DNA from 2 places in the Arthrobacter sp. 05N429 genome. Region 2 is predicted to be linked to the other one. Evidence: riboswitches for the same ligand, from Rfam matches in the RefSeq annotation. Region 2 holds a riboswitch; the other holds the start of a gene.
What was found. A riboswitch is a leader RNA that binds a small molecule or an ion and turns the genes downstream of it on or off. The one in region 2 is predicted to bind glycine.
Positions count from the first base shown of each region.

Region 1: another riboswitch for glycine. It lies ahead of gcvP (aminomethyl-transferring glycine dehydrogenase); the one in region 2 lies ahead of gcvP (aminomethyl-transferring glycine dehydrogenase).

Region 1 covers NZ_JBFTMQ010000016.1:50,018-57,789, forward strand. The annotation lists gene AC1DF4_RS18145 (carbon storage regulator) at 1-127, shown strand, start outside; gene AC1DF4_RS18150 (hypothetical protein) at 148-609, opposite strand; gene AC1DF4_RS18155 (sigma-70 family RNA polymerase sigma factor) at 929-1,747, shown strand; gene AC1DF4_RS18160 (Dps family protein) at 1,948-2,427, shown strand; gene AC1DF4_RS18165 (MFS transporter) at 2,501-4,129, opposite strand; gene AC1DF4_RS18170 (TetR/AcrR family transcriptional regulator) at 4,199-4,738, shown strand; glycine riboswitch at 4,878-4,976, shown strand; glycine riboswitch at 4,978-5,094, shown strand; gene gcvP (aminomethyl-transferring glycine dehydrogenase) at 5,134-7,772, shown strand, end outside.
Region 2 covers NZ_JBFTMQ010000012.1:89,575-97,346, forward strand. The annotation lists gene AC1DF4_RS16515 (MFS transporter) at 1-556, opposite strand, end outside; gene AC1DF4_RS16520 (dihydrodipicolinate synthase family protein) at 534-1,430, opposite strand; gene AC1DF4_RS16525 (EamA family transporter) at 1,579-2,436, opposite strand; gene AC1DF4_RS16530 (B3/B4 domain-containing protein) at 2,557-3,297, opposite strand; gene AC1DF4_RS16535 (helix-turn-helix domain-containing protein) at 3,290-3,895, opposite strand; glycine riboswitch at 4,343-4,440, shown strand; glycine riboswitch at 4,442-4,548, shown strand; gene gcvP (aminomethyl-transferring glycine dehydrogenase) at 4,603-7,455, shown strand; gene gcvT (glycine cleavage system aminomethyltransferase GcvT) at 7,466-7,772, shown strand, end outside.

The DNA of each region.
Region 1 (7,772 bases), on a different contig from region 2:
AGTCATCGAGGCCATTGCCGCGGCGAACCTGGCGGCAGCTGAAGCGGGCGCGGAATCCGGCCCGGACACGGAAGACGCGCTGCGCGGGCTCCTGCCGCCGTCGGCCCCAGCCCCCGCCGCGGACTGAGTGCCGGGACGGGAACCCGGTCAGCCGCGGTTGCCGCCGAGGTATTGGTCCAGGAGGGGCTGTTTGGTCCGGCGGGTGACTGCCAGGGCGCGCTCAATGTTCCCCGCCGTCGTCAGCTGATCAAGAACCCCGGCGGTGTCCGCCGGCAAAGAGGCGGCGTCGCCGTTGCGTGGACCGGCGGACGCGCCGGACGCCACTGGACGGTTCAGGTTGCGCAGCGTGTCCTCGCTGGTCCGGGCGGCATCGTCGAGCTGCCGGACCAAAGCGCGCAGACCTTCCAGATGATCCTCCAGGACTCCGGCCCAGGCTCCGGGCGGCGCCCCCGCGACGAGTTCATTCAGGGTCGCCTGGGCGGGCAACCCCCACTCGGCCGCCACCGCCGCCGACTCGACACTCCGGGCCAGCGCTTCAAAGCGCAGCCGGTCAAGGACGCTCTCCACTTCGGAGGCAGTGAAGCTCAGCCACTGCAGGTTGCCGGCCAAGACATGGAGACGCTGCGTCTCCAGCCTGAATAAGAGCAATTCCAGCTGCCGGCGCTCCTGCCAGAGAGCCGCCGAAAGATCACCTGCACCCATGGGCCCCATTCCCCTTGCCGCCCCCGGCCGAGAAGCCTTACCGCATTTTCAGCCAAGCTTTTCCCTGAGGTTACACGCAGAGCGGGGATCAGGTGATAGGTTTCGTTCTGGGTGCTGCGCCCGGGTTTTGAACACCGACTTCCATGGGGGGAGCACGGGGCCCATTTCGGGTGCGGCTCTCGGTCTTTTAAGGCTGCCGGATCCTGTCTCATGGGGGGACATTCTATTGAATCGCGTGGAACGCAACGAGATGGTCACACAGCATCTTCCGCTGGTGGGCTACCTCGTCTCAGACTTGTGCTCAAAGGCGTCACACCTTTCTCGCGATGACCTGGCGTCGGCGGGCGCCATTGCCCTGATCACCTCGGCGGACTCCTTCGACCCGGACCTCGGTGTGCCGTTCGGTGCTTTCGCGCGCCGGCGGATCCTGGGTGCCTTTGCCGACGAGATGCGGGCCAGCGACTGGGCCACCCGCTCGGCGCGGCGCCGGATCAAAGAAACGATGTCGGTCCAGGAAACCCTCGCCGCAGCCCTCGGGCGCACCCCCAGCGTCGACGAGATTGCCGCGGCCCTCGGTGTCCAGCAGAGCGTCGTCGAGGCAGCCCTCGCCGATGCCTCCCGGACCCTGACGCCCCTGGATGAAGCCGTCGTTGACACGTTGGCCGCCGAGACCCTGACCCCTGAACACTCCGTACTCGCGGACGAGCGGCTCCAGTACCTCCGCGCGGCGGTGAAGTCCCTCCCCGAGCGGATGCGCTACGTCGTCGAGGAGATCTACTTTGGCGACCGGACCGTCAAGGACCTGGCCGCGGAACTTGGATCCACCCACGCGGCGGTCTCCCAGCAGCGCGCCGAGGCCATCCGGCTTATGCGTGACGGCCTGACCGCGCACTATTCGGACGATCCGGGGCAGGGCTTCGAGCCCCAGTCGCGGATCACCCCGAAACGCCGAAACGACTACCTCGCCCAACTGGCAGAAACCACCACGGGCGGCATTACGCGGGCGATCTTCCCGCAGGGGCCGGTGCTCAACCAGGCGGTCTGAGCGGTTCCGCACGTCCTCCCCGGCAGGTAGTAAGCCGACTTAGTAAGCTGACCGAGAAATTCTACCCGGGGCGTCGCCGTCCCTCCATGCTCTGGGGTAGCGTCGGTAGCATCGAATCCAGCGATATCGACCGCAATAGCGGCTTGGTAAAAGCGGATTCTACAGTCGCGCAACGGTATCGGACTTACTCAGGAGGACGCATGAAAGCATCACCAACGCTCACGACGAACCTGCAGGCAGTGCTCGTGGACCTGATCGAACTTCACGTTCAGGGCAAGCAGGCGCACTGGAACATCGTCGGGACGAACTTCCGGGACCTCCACCTGCAGCTGGATGAGATCATAGACGCCGCGCGCGCCTTCGCGGATGACCTGGCGGAGCGCATGCGTGCCCTGCACGCCCTCCCGGACGGCCGCAGCTCCACGGTGTCCAAGTCCACCTCTCTCGCCGAATTCCCGGCGGGCCTGATCAACACGAAGGACGCCATCGAGCGGATCGTCGCCGCCCTCGAGGCCGCCGTCGGAACCATGCGCAAGGTTCACGACGAAGTGGACGAAGAGGACCCCACGACGGCGGACCTGCTGCACGAGTTCATCGCCAAGTTTGAGCAGTACGCGTGGATGGTCAACGCCGAGACGATGCGGGCCAACGCCAGCGTCACCACGGCGGACAGCAAGTAGCAGCCGCCAGCATTTTCAGCGCCCGGCGCCGGTTCCCACCGACGCCGGGCGCTCGGCATTTAATCCCCCCGGGTTACCGCGCCGTTGGCACTTTCCGAAGGACGACGGCGGCGAGGACTGACGCCCCCGCCATCAGGACCAGCGCGATGGCTGCCGTGATGTGGACGCCCGAGTCGAAGGCGGCGCGGGCTGCGGTCATTACTGCGTCCGCCAGCGGTCCCGGGAGAGCCTGGGCCAGCTCCACGGCCCCGGCAAGGGTCTCGCCGGCCTGGGCAGACGCCTCGGCGGGGGCGCTCTCGGCGACGGCAGCGGGCAACCGGAGATTGCCCTGGTAGGAGGCCGTCAGAATCGAGCCCAGGATAGCGGTGCCGAGGAGGGATCCGATTTCGTAGCCCGTCTCGGAAATTGCCGCCGCCGCGCCGGATTTCTCCGCGGGGGCGGCGCCCAGGATCAGGTCGTTGGAAATGGTTTCCGCAGCCCCCACACCGAGGCACAGCACCAGCAGGGCCGCCAGCAGCAGCGCGGGGCCGTTGCCGTGATCGCCGAAGGCCACCAGGAAGTAGCCCGCGGCACTCAGGAGCAGCCCGCCGGCCACCACGAAACCGGGCCGGACCTTTTTCACCAGCGGGACCACCAGCAGGCCGGCCGCCACGGTGGCGATCAGGGCGGGAACCATGGCGACGCCGGATTCCGAGGGGGACTGCCCCTCGAGCAACTGCAGGTGCTGCGCGAGGAAAAGGATGAAGCCGTTGAAGGAGAACAGTGCCAGCACGTTCGCGATGATGGCGGTGCTGAAGACCCGGTTGCCGAAGAGGCTGATATCCAGCAGCGGAGCGGTGCGGTTCCGTACCGGACGGCTTTGTGCCGGACCGGCCTGCAGGAGGTGCCGCTGGCGCCGGATGAAGACGTAGCCCATCAGCAGGCCAAAGCCGATGGCGGCCAGCGGTTCCGCGGCCGGTCCGTGGGTGGCCAGGATCTTGATGCCGTAGACCACGGGCACCATCACCATCAGGGACAGGACGATGCTGGGCACGTCCACGCGGCCCGGGTTCGGGTCGCGGGATTCCGGGATCAGGGCCGGACCCAGGACCAGCAGCGGGAGGATGATCGGCACGGCGACCAGCAGGACAGCGCCCCACCAGAAGTGCTCCACCAGCCAGCCGCCGAAGATCGGGCCCAGCGCGGCGCCGCCGGAGAAGCCGGCGGCCCAGATGGCCACGGCCAGCCGGCGCCGGTTGGGCTCGGGGAAGATGTTGCGGATCAGGGACAGGGTGGAGGGCATCAGCATGGCGCCGAAGAATCCCAGCCCTGCGCGTCCGGCGATCAGCCATTCGGCGCTGGGGGCGAAGGCGGTGACCGCCGAGACGGCAGCGAAACCCGTGCTGCCGATGAAGAGCAGCCGGCGGCGGCCGATCCTGTCCCCGAGGCTGCCCATGGCCACGAGAAGACCGGCCAGGACCAGTGGATAGGCGTCGACAATCCAGAGCAGCTCAACTCCGGTGGCGTCGAGGCTGCGCGCGATGGCCGGTAGCGCAAAGGTCAGGGCCGTGTTGTCGACGGCCACGAGCAGCACGGGAAACATCAACAGCGCCAGCGCCAGCCAGTCGCGCCACGGGGCACGCGGTGCATGGCTGGTTGTTGCCCCGGCGGCGGACTTGCCAAGTGCTCCGGCGCTGCTGCGGGTGAAGGAAGTGTTGCTCATGGCTTAACTGTACCGTCTGGACGGTATAGTTAAGAAATGAAACCCCCGCCAGGAGGCATGATAGGACGCATGGCCAGAAAACCCGTCGCCCGCGAAGCCGTCCTCGACGCGTTCGAATCCCTGCTGATAGAAGAGGGCGAGCGTGCCGCGACGCTGGATGCCGTGGCCCGGCTGGCCGGCGTCTCCAAGGGCGGGCTGCTGTACCACTTCCCCAACAAGGAAGCGATGATCTCCGTCCTGCTGGAACGGCTGGACCGGCTGCTCGCCGAGGACCTCGCTGCCATGGCGGCCGCCCCCGAAGGCGCTGCGGCGTTCTTCATCAAGTCCTCGGTCTGGGCTGACACGCCGCTGGACCGGGTCTTCGTCGCCGCCACCAGGCTCGCCGAAGTGGCCCACCAGGAAACCTTGCGGCGGATGGCCGCCGTGCAGGCGTCATGGCTGGAACTGCTGGCGGCCGACGTCGGCCCCGCCATGGCCAAGCCGGTCCTCTATATGGGGGACGGGCTGTATTTCAATGCCATGCTGGCCCGTGGGCCGGGCGGATCGCTGCCGGAGGTCGGCCCCGACGTCGAAAGCCTCCTCACTGCCCTCGAACGTCTCCGCGGCTAGGCCTGCGGCGGCCCGTCCGCCTACCGTCTGCGGTCCCGGCGCGTAACTCTCGCGGGCGACCCGTCGCTGGTTTGCGGACGCGGGCCGGGCGTAGGACAATGAGAGCTGTGACTGTTGTCACGCCAAGTTAATATGCCTTTGATCTGCGGCGGGAGAGTTCTGCTTGTAGGTACAAGCAGGCGCCGTAGGAGCAAATCCTCCCCAGGAATCTCTCAGGCCCATGTACCGCCGCGGCAAGGCAACTCTGGAAAGTAGCAGGCTGTCTTCTGACATGCTGTGCTCACCGACGGTGCAAGCGGAGCCATGCGAGAGCACGGCTGCGCGGAAACTCTCAGGTCCAATACAGAGCGGGGAGGAACCCGAATCAATGTGGCGTACCCTGCGCCGCCTTAGTTATGGAGTTCCTTGTGACTGTTACCTCAGCCTCCACGTCCTTCGTTGACCGGCACATCGGCGCCCGCCGTGAGTCCGACGTCGACGCCATGCTGAAGGCTGTCGGCTATGACACCGTCGACGCCCTCGTGGACACCGCCGTTCCGAAGGACATCCGCCAGGACTCCCCGCTCTCGCTCGGCGCAGCGCTTAGCGAAGTCGAGGTCCTCGCCGAACTGCGCCAGCTGGCCGCGAAGAACAAGACCGCGGTCCAGATGATCGGCCAGGGCTACTACGACACGGTCACCCCGGCCGTCATCCGCCGGAACATCCTCGAGGCCCCGGCCTGGTACACGGCCTACACGCCGTACCAGCCGGAAATTTCCCAGGGCCGGCTCGAGGCGCTGCTGAACTTCCAGACCATGGTCCAGGACCTCGTGGGCCTGCCGATCGCCAACGCGTCGCTGCTGGACGAAGCCACCGCCGTCGCCGAGGCCGTGCTGATGATGCGCCGCGCCAACAAGAACAAGGCCGCCCACGACGGCAAGACCGTCCTCGACGCCGACTGCCTCCCGCAGACCATCGCGATCGTCCAGGGGCGCGCCGAGGCCCTCGGCTTTGAGGTGGAGGTCGCCGACCTCTCCAAGGGACTGCCCGACGGCGTCATCAACGGCGTCGTCCTCCAGCAGCCCGGCGTCTCCGGGCGCGTGTTCGACCACAGCGCCGTCATCGCCGAGGCCAAGGAACGCGGTGCCCTCGTCACGGTCGCCGCCGACCTCCTCTCCCTGACCCTGATCACGTCCCCGGGCGAGCAGGGCGCGGACATCGCCGTCGGCTCCGCCCAGCGCTTCGGCGTCCCGCTGTTCTTCGGCGGCCCGCACGCCGCCTACATGGCGGTCCAGAAGGGCCTCGAACGGTCCATGCCCGGCCGCCTCGTCGGTGTCTCCAAGGACAACGCCGGCGTTCCGGCCTACCGCCTCGCGCTGCAGACCCGCGAGCAGCACATCCGCCGCGAGAAGGCCACCTCCAACATCTGCACCGCCCAGGCGCTGCTGGCCATCGTGTCCTCGTTCTACGCCGTCTACCACGGCCCGGACGGGCTGAAGGCGATCGCCGAGACCGTCCACGGCCACGCCAGGACCATCGCCGCCTCCCTGAAGGATGCCGGCCTGAACGTGCTTCACACGTCGTTCTTCGACACCGTGACCGTCTCGGTGCCCGGCAAGGCCGCCGAAATCGTCGCGGCAGCCGACGCCAAGGGCATCAACCTGCGTTCCATCGACGCCGACACGGTCGGCATCTCCGCCGATGAGGCCACGACGGCGGCCATAGTCGCCGACGTCGTCGCCGCCTTTGGGGCTAGCGTCGCAGACAGTGACGCCGGCTTCTCCCTGGACTCGGCCGTCGAGCGCACCTCCGATTACCTCCAGCACCCGGTGTTCAACACCCACCGCTCCGAAACCCAGCTGCTGCGCTACATCCGCCGCCTCTCGGACCGCGACCTCGCCCTGGACCGCACCATGATTCCGCTGGGCTCCTGCACCATGAAGCTGAACGCCACCGCGGAGATGGAAGCCATCTCCTGGCCGGAATTCGCCTCCATCCACCCCTTCGCCCCGGAATCCCAGACTGCGGGCTGGCGTGAACTGATCGAGGACCTCGAGGCCCAGCTGACCGAGATCACCGGCTACGACCAGGTCTCCATCCAGCCCAACGCCGGCTCCCAGGGCGAGCTCGCCGGCCTGCTGGCCATCCGCGGCTACCATCTCTCCCGCGGTGACGAGCAGCGCAACGTCTGCCTGATCCCGGCCTCGGCGCACGGCACGAACGCGGCCTCGGCCGTGCTCGCCGGCATGAAGGTCGTCGTCGTCGCCACCGCCCCGGACGGCACGATCGACCACGCCGACCTGCAGGCCAAGATCGAGCTGCACAAGGACGCCCTGTCCTGCATCATGATCACCTACCCGTCCACCCATGGTGTGTACGACGCCGACGTCCGCGAGGTCTGCGACGCCGTCCACGCCGCCGGCGGCCAGGTCTACATCGACGGCGCCAACCTCAACGCCCTCGTCGGCCTGGCCCAGCCCGGCCTGTTCGGCGGCGACGTTTCGCACCTGAACCTGCACAAGACCTTCTGCATCCCGCACGGCGGCGGCGGCCCCGGCGTCGGCCCGGTCGCAGCCCGGGCACACCTGGCACCGTTTATGCCCGGCAACGCAGCGGATCCGGCCAACGGCGAAACCGGCACGCCGATCTCCGCCTCCCGCTACGGCTCGGCCGGTGTGCTGCCGATCTCCTGGGCGTACGTGAAGCTCATGGGCGGCCAGGGACTGACCGAGGCCACCAAGTCGGCGCTGCTCGCGGCCAACTACATCGCGGCCCGCCTGAACGACTTCTTCCCGGTGCTCTACACCGGCGAAGGCGGACTCGTGGCCCACGAATGCATCCTGGACCTGCGCGAACTCACTGCCAAGACCGGCGTCACCGCCGAGGACGTCGCCAAGCGCCTCATCGACTACGGCTTCCACGCGCCCACCCTCGCGTTCCCGGTAGCGGGCACCCTGATGGTCGAACCCACCGAGTCCGAGGACCTCGGCGAGATCGACCGCTTCATCACGGCGATGATCGCCATCCGCGCCGAGATCGACCAGGTGGCCCACGG
Region 2 (7,772 bases):
CCAGCGTCGCGGTGAGTGCGTCAGAGGCTGCCGCGATCCATGCCACTGCTGCGGGGCCGAGGGTGCCGCTGAGCCCGTAGCTTGCGACGTCCCAGCCTTGTGCTCTGCGTTGGCTGCGCTGCCCGGGGCCGGCGATAGAGGGCAGGCGGCTACTGATCCCGCCGGTGAGCATCGGCCCGAAGATGCCCGAGGCAACGAGCAGCATGGCTGGCCAGACCGGCCAGGCGACGGGCAGGAGCAGTGCAGCAGCAGCAAGCAGCAACCCGTGGAGGACGGCGGAGCACGCGATCACTTTGCGTCCGTCACGTGCTTTATCGAGGCGTCGTGCGATGAACGGGCCGAGCAGGTGGGGTGCGGTGATTGATGCTCCCAGGAGTCCGGCCAGCCAGCCCGGCATCCCGCAGGCGTTCGCGAGCAGCACGACGGCGACTACTGCGCCGCCGTCGGCGCTGCGAACCAGAGTCGCGGCGAAGACGTAGCGGGCCAACGCCCCTACCCGGCGGTCCTCCCTGCAGGGAACGCCGAGGCCAGCGCTACGGGTTGAGCCCGAGCTCATCGACAATCCTGCCAACACGGGCACGTTGCTTCTCGGTCAATCCTTGGAGGGGAAGCGGCAGGCACGATGGTGATGCCAGTCCCAGCTGTTCCGCTATTGCCGCAACAACCCGGATACTCCCGCCAAACTCGGCAAATAGCTGCCACAACGGTGCCAGTCGTTCGGACTCGGCGGACGCTTCGGAGACCCGCCTTTCCAGGGCGGCCCGGGTGATCCGCATCGCCAGGGCGGGTAAAGTGCCGCCAATGACCGAGTACCAGGCATCGCACCCGGCAGCCAGTCCGGCGGCGGCCTTGGCGTCACCGGAAACTCCGATGGTCACGTGCGCAGGGACGGCTGCCCGGATTTCCTGCACCAGCGCCTGCGCCTGCGCCGGATCGGCCGGCACGCCGGGGATTTTGATGGAAGCGATTCCGGGCAGTTCCGCGATGCGTCCGTAGAGCTCGGTCGTGAAGGTGAAGTGGGTGGTGCCCGGGTTGTCATAGACGATGACGGGCAGCGACGAGTTCGCGGTGACGGTTTGGAAGAGTTCGAACACGTCATCGTCGGTGAGGGGTTGATAGGTCATGGGAGCAAGCAGGAGCCCGGACGCTCCCGCCTGTTCTGCCTTTTCAGCGTTCGCGAGGACGTGTGAGGTCCGCAAGGCCCCGATACCAATGAACACGGGTGTTTCGACGGCGTGTTCGACGGCGAGACGGGCGACACGGCTTCGTTCCTCGCTGCTCAGGTAGGCGTAGGAGCCGGTGGATCCGAGCGCGGTGATGGAGTCAACCTTCGCCTCCGAGAGCCGTTCGATCAGACGAACGAAGGCATGCTCGTCAACAGCATCATGTGCCAGAGGGGTCAGGGGGAAGGCGCTCAAGCCGGTGAACATGGGTATAACTCCTTTGTTTGAATAGCGGGGAAGCAAAGTCTGAGCCACCTGCCGCTGCTGGGCGGGCTGATCTGCGGGGGCAACTGTCAGCAGGTATTTCCCGCGCAGCGACAGTTCTGTCGGACGCGCCTATTTGGAGGACTGTGGCCTACTTTGGTCCTTGGCCGATGAGGTCGGGGTCGGTGCGGGCGGCGGCGGGTTCGCGGGTGTGCGGTTGCCGTCGGCCGCCGCGTTGCGCGGCGGCGCCGGCGAGGACGACGAGCGTGATGCCGCCGAATTGGGTGAGCGAGGGTTGCTGGTGCAGCACGAGCAGCCCGAGGAGCACGCCGATGGCCGGTTCGAGGGCCATTAGGGTACCGAACGCGGTGGGCGTCATCCGGCGCAGGGCGAGCATCTCGAGAACGAACGGCAGCACCGGCATCAGGACGGCCAGTCCGAAGGCGGCGGCGAGGATACCGAGGTTGAGGTGTCCTGCGGACTGCGGGATGCCGACGACAGCTGCCGTGGCGGCGGCGACGGGAACGGTGAGTGAAAGTGCGCCGATGCCCGTGAAGCGGTCGCCGATCCGTTGGGTGAGCACGATGTAGGCGGCCCATCCGATGGCCGCGAGTCCTGCGAAGCCGATACCGGCGAGGTTGATGTCGCCGGCCCAGGGTTCGGTCAGCAGGACGACTCCGAGCAGCGCCAGGGCTGGCCAGATAAGCGCCCGTGCGCTGTGGCTGCGCACCGCGGCGACGGTCAGCGGACCGAGGAACTCGATCGCGACGGCGGTGCCGAGCGGGATCCGTTCGATGGAGGCGAGGAAGGCGATGGTCATCAGTCCGGTGGCGACGCCCAGCCCCAGGAGAACGGGGACGTCGTGGCGGCGTAGCGTGCGCAATGGGGGTCGGGCGATGGCCAGGAAGATGAGTGCTCCCACGCTGAGTCTGAGCCAGGCGGTTCCGGCCGGCCCCACCGTTGCAATCAGATCTACTGATAGGGCCGAGCTCAGCTGGACGGAGAGCATGGCGGCCACGGCTAGCCCCCACGGCGGCACGGGAACATTGTTGGGGACGCGCTGGCTCACGGCTGGCCCTTTCGGGGCTGCCGGTCACCGATCGCGCGTGGCCGGGAGCGGATGAGCATGTCAGTGTCCTTCATCGATGATTGTGGCGGCGGTTATCAGGCGGCGGGCGGCCCTGACGTCGGGACCGAGCCGGGTCAGCCGGGCGAGCAGGTCCTCGGCTGCGGCGTGGAGCGCCTCGTCGGATATGGGTTCGAGCGCGTCGAGGATGAACAGCGCGGAGGTGGTGTCCTCGCCGAGCTGGGTGCGGCGTGTCTGGCGCCAGTTCCAGCGCCGGCAGGTCACTCCGGCGTCGTCGCACCACACGACCTCGCCGGGTTCCGGGTGTTCGATCACCGCGGCGCCGTCGGCGGCGGTATCGAAGGGTTCCTTGCCGGTGGCGCGGACCAGCCGTGGCGCACCGATGTAGCGGGTGAGATCCTCCCCGCCCAGCGGGATCTGGTGGAGCACCGAGACCGCGTTATAGAGATCGGTGAGACGGTTCACCCGGGGCAGCCCGGACACCGCACGGCGCAGGAGCGCCTCCAGGCTGTTGCGTGTGCGGTTCGGTTTGGCTCCGAAGCCCTGGTAAGCCTGCCGCCAAGCAGCCACGTGCGGGAGTTGCTCGACTGGCCGGTCGCCGAGCAACTCGCGGGCTGCGGTCGCCGCCGCCTGGAGCATCTTGTCACCGGCCTGGTCGCTCGGGCCCGGGACGAGTCCGTCCACGGCCAGCAGCAAGGCCCGGTAGTCGGGCCGGAGCGCGAACACGGCGGCGTCAACCCGGCCGCCGTCAAGGAATTCCTGAAGCATGCCCTGCTCAGGCATCGGACGCCTCCGGCCGGTGTCCTGTCCCTACGCCCGGTTCGAAGACGGCCAGGGAGAACCTGGCCGGTTCCGTGCCCGGATTGGAGTAAGAGTGTGCCACGTCGCCCGGGAACGTCACCGCGTCGCCTGCTTCGAGGGTGACCGATTGGCCTGCGACCTCCACCATGACCGTGCCCTGCTGGACCTGCAAAAGCTCTTTGGTGCCGGGCATGTGGGCCTCGCTCACATGACGGTCACCGGGACCCAGGGTCCAGTCCCACAGTTCAACCACGTCCGGCGGCTCGGTGCCGGCCACCAACACCCCGCGACCCCCGGACTCACCATTCCACAACGCAGCGCCCTCACCACTGCGGGTGACCTTCACCGGCTTCTGCCGAGGCGGCTCGACCAACGCCGGCAGCCCCACACCGAGCGCGTCGCTGATCCTCAGCAGCGTTCCCACGCTGGGATTCGCGGCACCCTGCTCCACGTTGACGACCATCCTGCGGCTTACCCCTGCAGACTCCGCCAGCTGATCAAGCGTCCAGCCCCGCGACTGCCGCTCCTGCTTAACCCGGGCGCCAATTGCCAGCGCCAAGCTCGTTGTACTCTGATCCATAAGTGCATCATAGTGCACTGTGAGTGCATTATCTAGAACACCTAAATGCGCTGTCCAGCTCGCGGTCCCTCATCGTCTTATGGGGCAGCGCATGCGGCTCCCCCTGATCCCACGGGATAGCTGTAACCGTGGCTCGTTTTTCGACCGTCACGATCGTCACCGTTTGGGGCCAGTTTCAGTTGCTCGCCCGACGACGGACTCCGCCGAATGAGTCCACGGGCTGAAGGCCCATGGCGGTGAATGTCAGGGGGCCGGTGGATCCACGAGGTGCTTCCAGCGGCTGGCGAGGCTGCGGGAGGCGATGCCATTTCTCTGACGTGGCCAGCAATTCCCTAGTGGCGGTTCACCGCAGCTCGGCAAAAGACACATTCGGAGTCGGTTCTTGCGTCCCTGTCCGAGCAAAGGCTAAAGTGTGAGGCGTGTCACCAACCAAGTGACATGTGCTGATGATCTGCGGCGGGAGAGTCCTGCCGGTACGTTCTGCAGGCGCCGTAGGAGCAAATCCTCCCCAGGAATCTCTCAGGCCCACGTACCGCCGCGGCAAGGCAACTCTGGAAAGCAGTCCGGATATTCGGACTCACCGACGGTGCAAGGGTCACCCTGCTAACAGCAGGGGGCGCGGAAACTCTCAGGTCCAATACAGAGCGGGGAGGAACCCAAATCAATGTGGCGCACCCAATGCGCCACCTGAATTATGGAGTTCCTTCATGACCATCCAGTCGTCCCCTTTAACCTTTGCCGATCGGCATATTGGTGCGCGGCGCCAGGCCGATATTGGCGCCATGCTCAAGGCCGTGGGCTATGACAGCGTTGACGGCCTCGTGGACGTCGCCGTCCCTGATTCCATCCGCCAGGCCAAGCCGCTGGCCCTCAAGGACGCCCTCAGCGAGGTCGAGGTCCTTGCCGAGCTCCGCCGGCTTGCCGCCAAGAACAAGACCGCGGTCCAGATGATTGGGCAGGGCTACTACGACACCGTCACCCCGGCCGTGATCCGCCGCAATATCCTCGAAGCCCCCGCCTGGTACACGGCGTACACGCCCTACCAGCCGGAGATCTCCCAGGGCCGGCTCGAGGCGCTGCTGAACTTCCAGACCATGGTCCAGGACCTCGTCGGCCTCCCGATCGCCAACGCCTCGCTGCTGGACGAAGCCACCGCCGTCGCCGAGGCCGTGCTGATGATGCGCCGCGCCAACAAAAACAAGACGGCCCACGACGGCAAGACCGTCCTCGACGCCGACTGCCTGCCGCAGACCATCGCGATCGTCCAGGGCCGCGCCGAGGCCCTCGGCTTCGAGGTCGAGGTTGCCGACCTCTCCAAGGGACTGCCTGAGGGCGTCATCAACGGCATCGTCCTGCAGCAGCCCGGCGTCTCTGGCCGCGTGTTCGACCACACCGCCGTGATCGCCGATGCCAAGGAACGCGGCGCCCTCGTCACCGTCGCCGCTGACCTGCTCGCGCTGACCCTCATCACCCCGCCCGGCGAGCAGGGCGCCGACATCGCCGTCGGTTCCACCCAGCGATTCGGCGTCCCGCTATTCTTCGGCGGCCCGCACGCGGCCTACATGGCCGTTGCCAAGGGCCTGGAGCGGTCCATGCCCGGCCGTCTGGTCGGTGTCTCCAAGGACCTCGCCGGAGTCCCGGCGTACCGCCTGGCGCTGCAGACCCGTGAGCAGCACATCCGCCGGGAGAAGGCCACGTCCAACATCTGCACCGCGCAGGCGCTGCTGGCGATCGTGTCCTCGTTCTACGCCGTTTACCACGGCCCTGACGGCCTGAAGGCCATTGCCGAGCGCGTCCACAACAACGCCCGCACCCTGGCCACCACGCTCCAGATCGCCGGCCGCGAACTGGTCACCGAGACCTTCTTCGACACCGTCACCGTCCGCGTCCCCGGCAAGGCAGCCAAGGTCATCGCGGCCGCAGAGGCTCGTGGAATCAACCTGCGCCGGATCGACGCGGACACCATCGGCGTCTCCGCTGATGAAACCACGACGACAGAGGTCCTCTCCGCCATTGCCGTCGCTTTCGGTGCCGGTCCGGTTGCTGAAGCGAAGGGCTTTGAACTGCCTGAACCGGTGCTCCGCACCTCCGAGTACCTCCAGCATCCGGTGTTCAACACGCACCGCTCCGAGACCCAACTGTTGCGCTATATCCGCAAGCTGAGCGACCGGGACCTCGCGCTGGACCGCACCATGATCCCACTGGGCTCCTGCACCATGAAGCTGAATGCCACGGCGGAGATGGAAGCCATATCCTGGCCGGAGTTCGCCTCCATTCACCCGTTCGCCCCGGAATCCCAGACCGTCGGGTGGCGCGAACTGATCAGCGGGCTGGAAGCTGACCTTGCCGAGATCACCGGCTACGACCAAGTCTCCCTGCAGCCGAACGCCGGTTCCCAGGGCGAGCTCGCGGGCCTGCTGGCCATCCGCGGCTACCACCGCTCCCGCGGTGATGCCCAGCGCAACGTCTGCCTGATTCCGGCCTCCGCGCACGGCACCAACGCCGCGTCCGCTGTCCTGGCCGGGATGAAGGTTGTTGTGGTGGCCACCGCTCCGGACGGCACCATCGACCACGCTGACCTGAACGCCAAGATCGAGCTGCACAAGGACGGTCTGTCGGCGATCATGATCACCTACCCGTCTACGCACGGTGTGTACGACGCCGACGTCACAGAAATCTGCGAGGCAGTGCACGCTGCCGGCGGCCAGGTGTACGTGGACGGCGCCAACCTCAACGCCCTCGTGGGCCTGGCGCAGCCGGGTAAGTTCGGCGGCGACGTTTCGCACCTGAACCTGCACAAGACCTTCTGCATCCCGCACGGCGGCGGCGGACCAGGCGTCGGCCCGGTCGCGGCCAAGGCCCACCTGGCACCCTTCATGCCAGGGGACGCGAACAAGGCAGCCCACGAAGAGGGTCACGGCGTGGCCATCTCGGCCTCCAACTTCGGCTCCGCAGGCGTCCTCCCGATCTCCTGGGCGTATGTGAAGCTCATGGGCGCCGAAGGCCTGACCGAGGCCACCAAGTCCGCGCTCCTGGCAGCTAACTATGTTGCCGCCCGTCTCAACGAGTACTTCCCCGTCCTCTATACCGGCGAAGGTGGTCTCGTGGCGCACGAGTGCATCCTGGACCTGCGCGAACTGACGGCCAAGACCGGCGTGACCGCGGAAGACGTGGCCAAGCGCCTGATCGACTTCGGCTTCCACGCCCCCACCTTGGCGTTTCCGGTGGCAGGGACGCTGATGGTGGAGCCCACCGAGTCCGAGGACCTGGCGGAGATCGACCGTTTCATCGACGCGATGATCACCATCCGCGCCGAGATCGACCAAGTAGCCGCCGGTGACTTCACCGTCGAGGACAGCCCGCTACGCAACGCACCCCACACCGCGTCCGCCGTCGTGTCCTCTGACTGGACCCGCCAGTACCCGCGGGAGCAGGCCGCTTTCCCGGTCCACCACCTCAAGCAGGACAAGTACTTCCCCCCGGTCGGCCGGATCGACGGCGCCGGTGGCGACCGGAACCTGATCTGCTCCTGCCCGCCGCTTTCCGAGTTTGAAAACTAAGGATCCCGACATGTCTGAGAAGTACACGGCTCTCTACGAAGAGCACAAGCAACTCGGCGCCTCCTTCACCGATTTCGGTGGCTGGCAGATGCCCCTGAAGTACAGCTCCGAGCTGGCCGAACACCACGCCGTCCGTAACGCCGCTGGCCTGTTCGACCTGTCCCACATGGGCGAAGTGTGGGTCACTGGCCCGGAAGCCGGTGCGTTCCTGGACTACGCCCTGGTAGGCAAGCTCTCCGCCATTGCCGATGGCAAGGCCAAGTACTCACTCATCTGCAACGCCGACGGCGGCATCGTCGATGACCTCATCACCTACC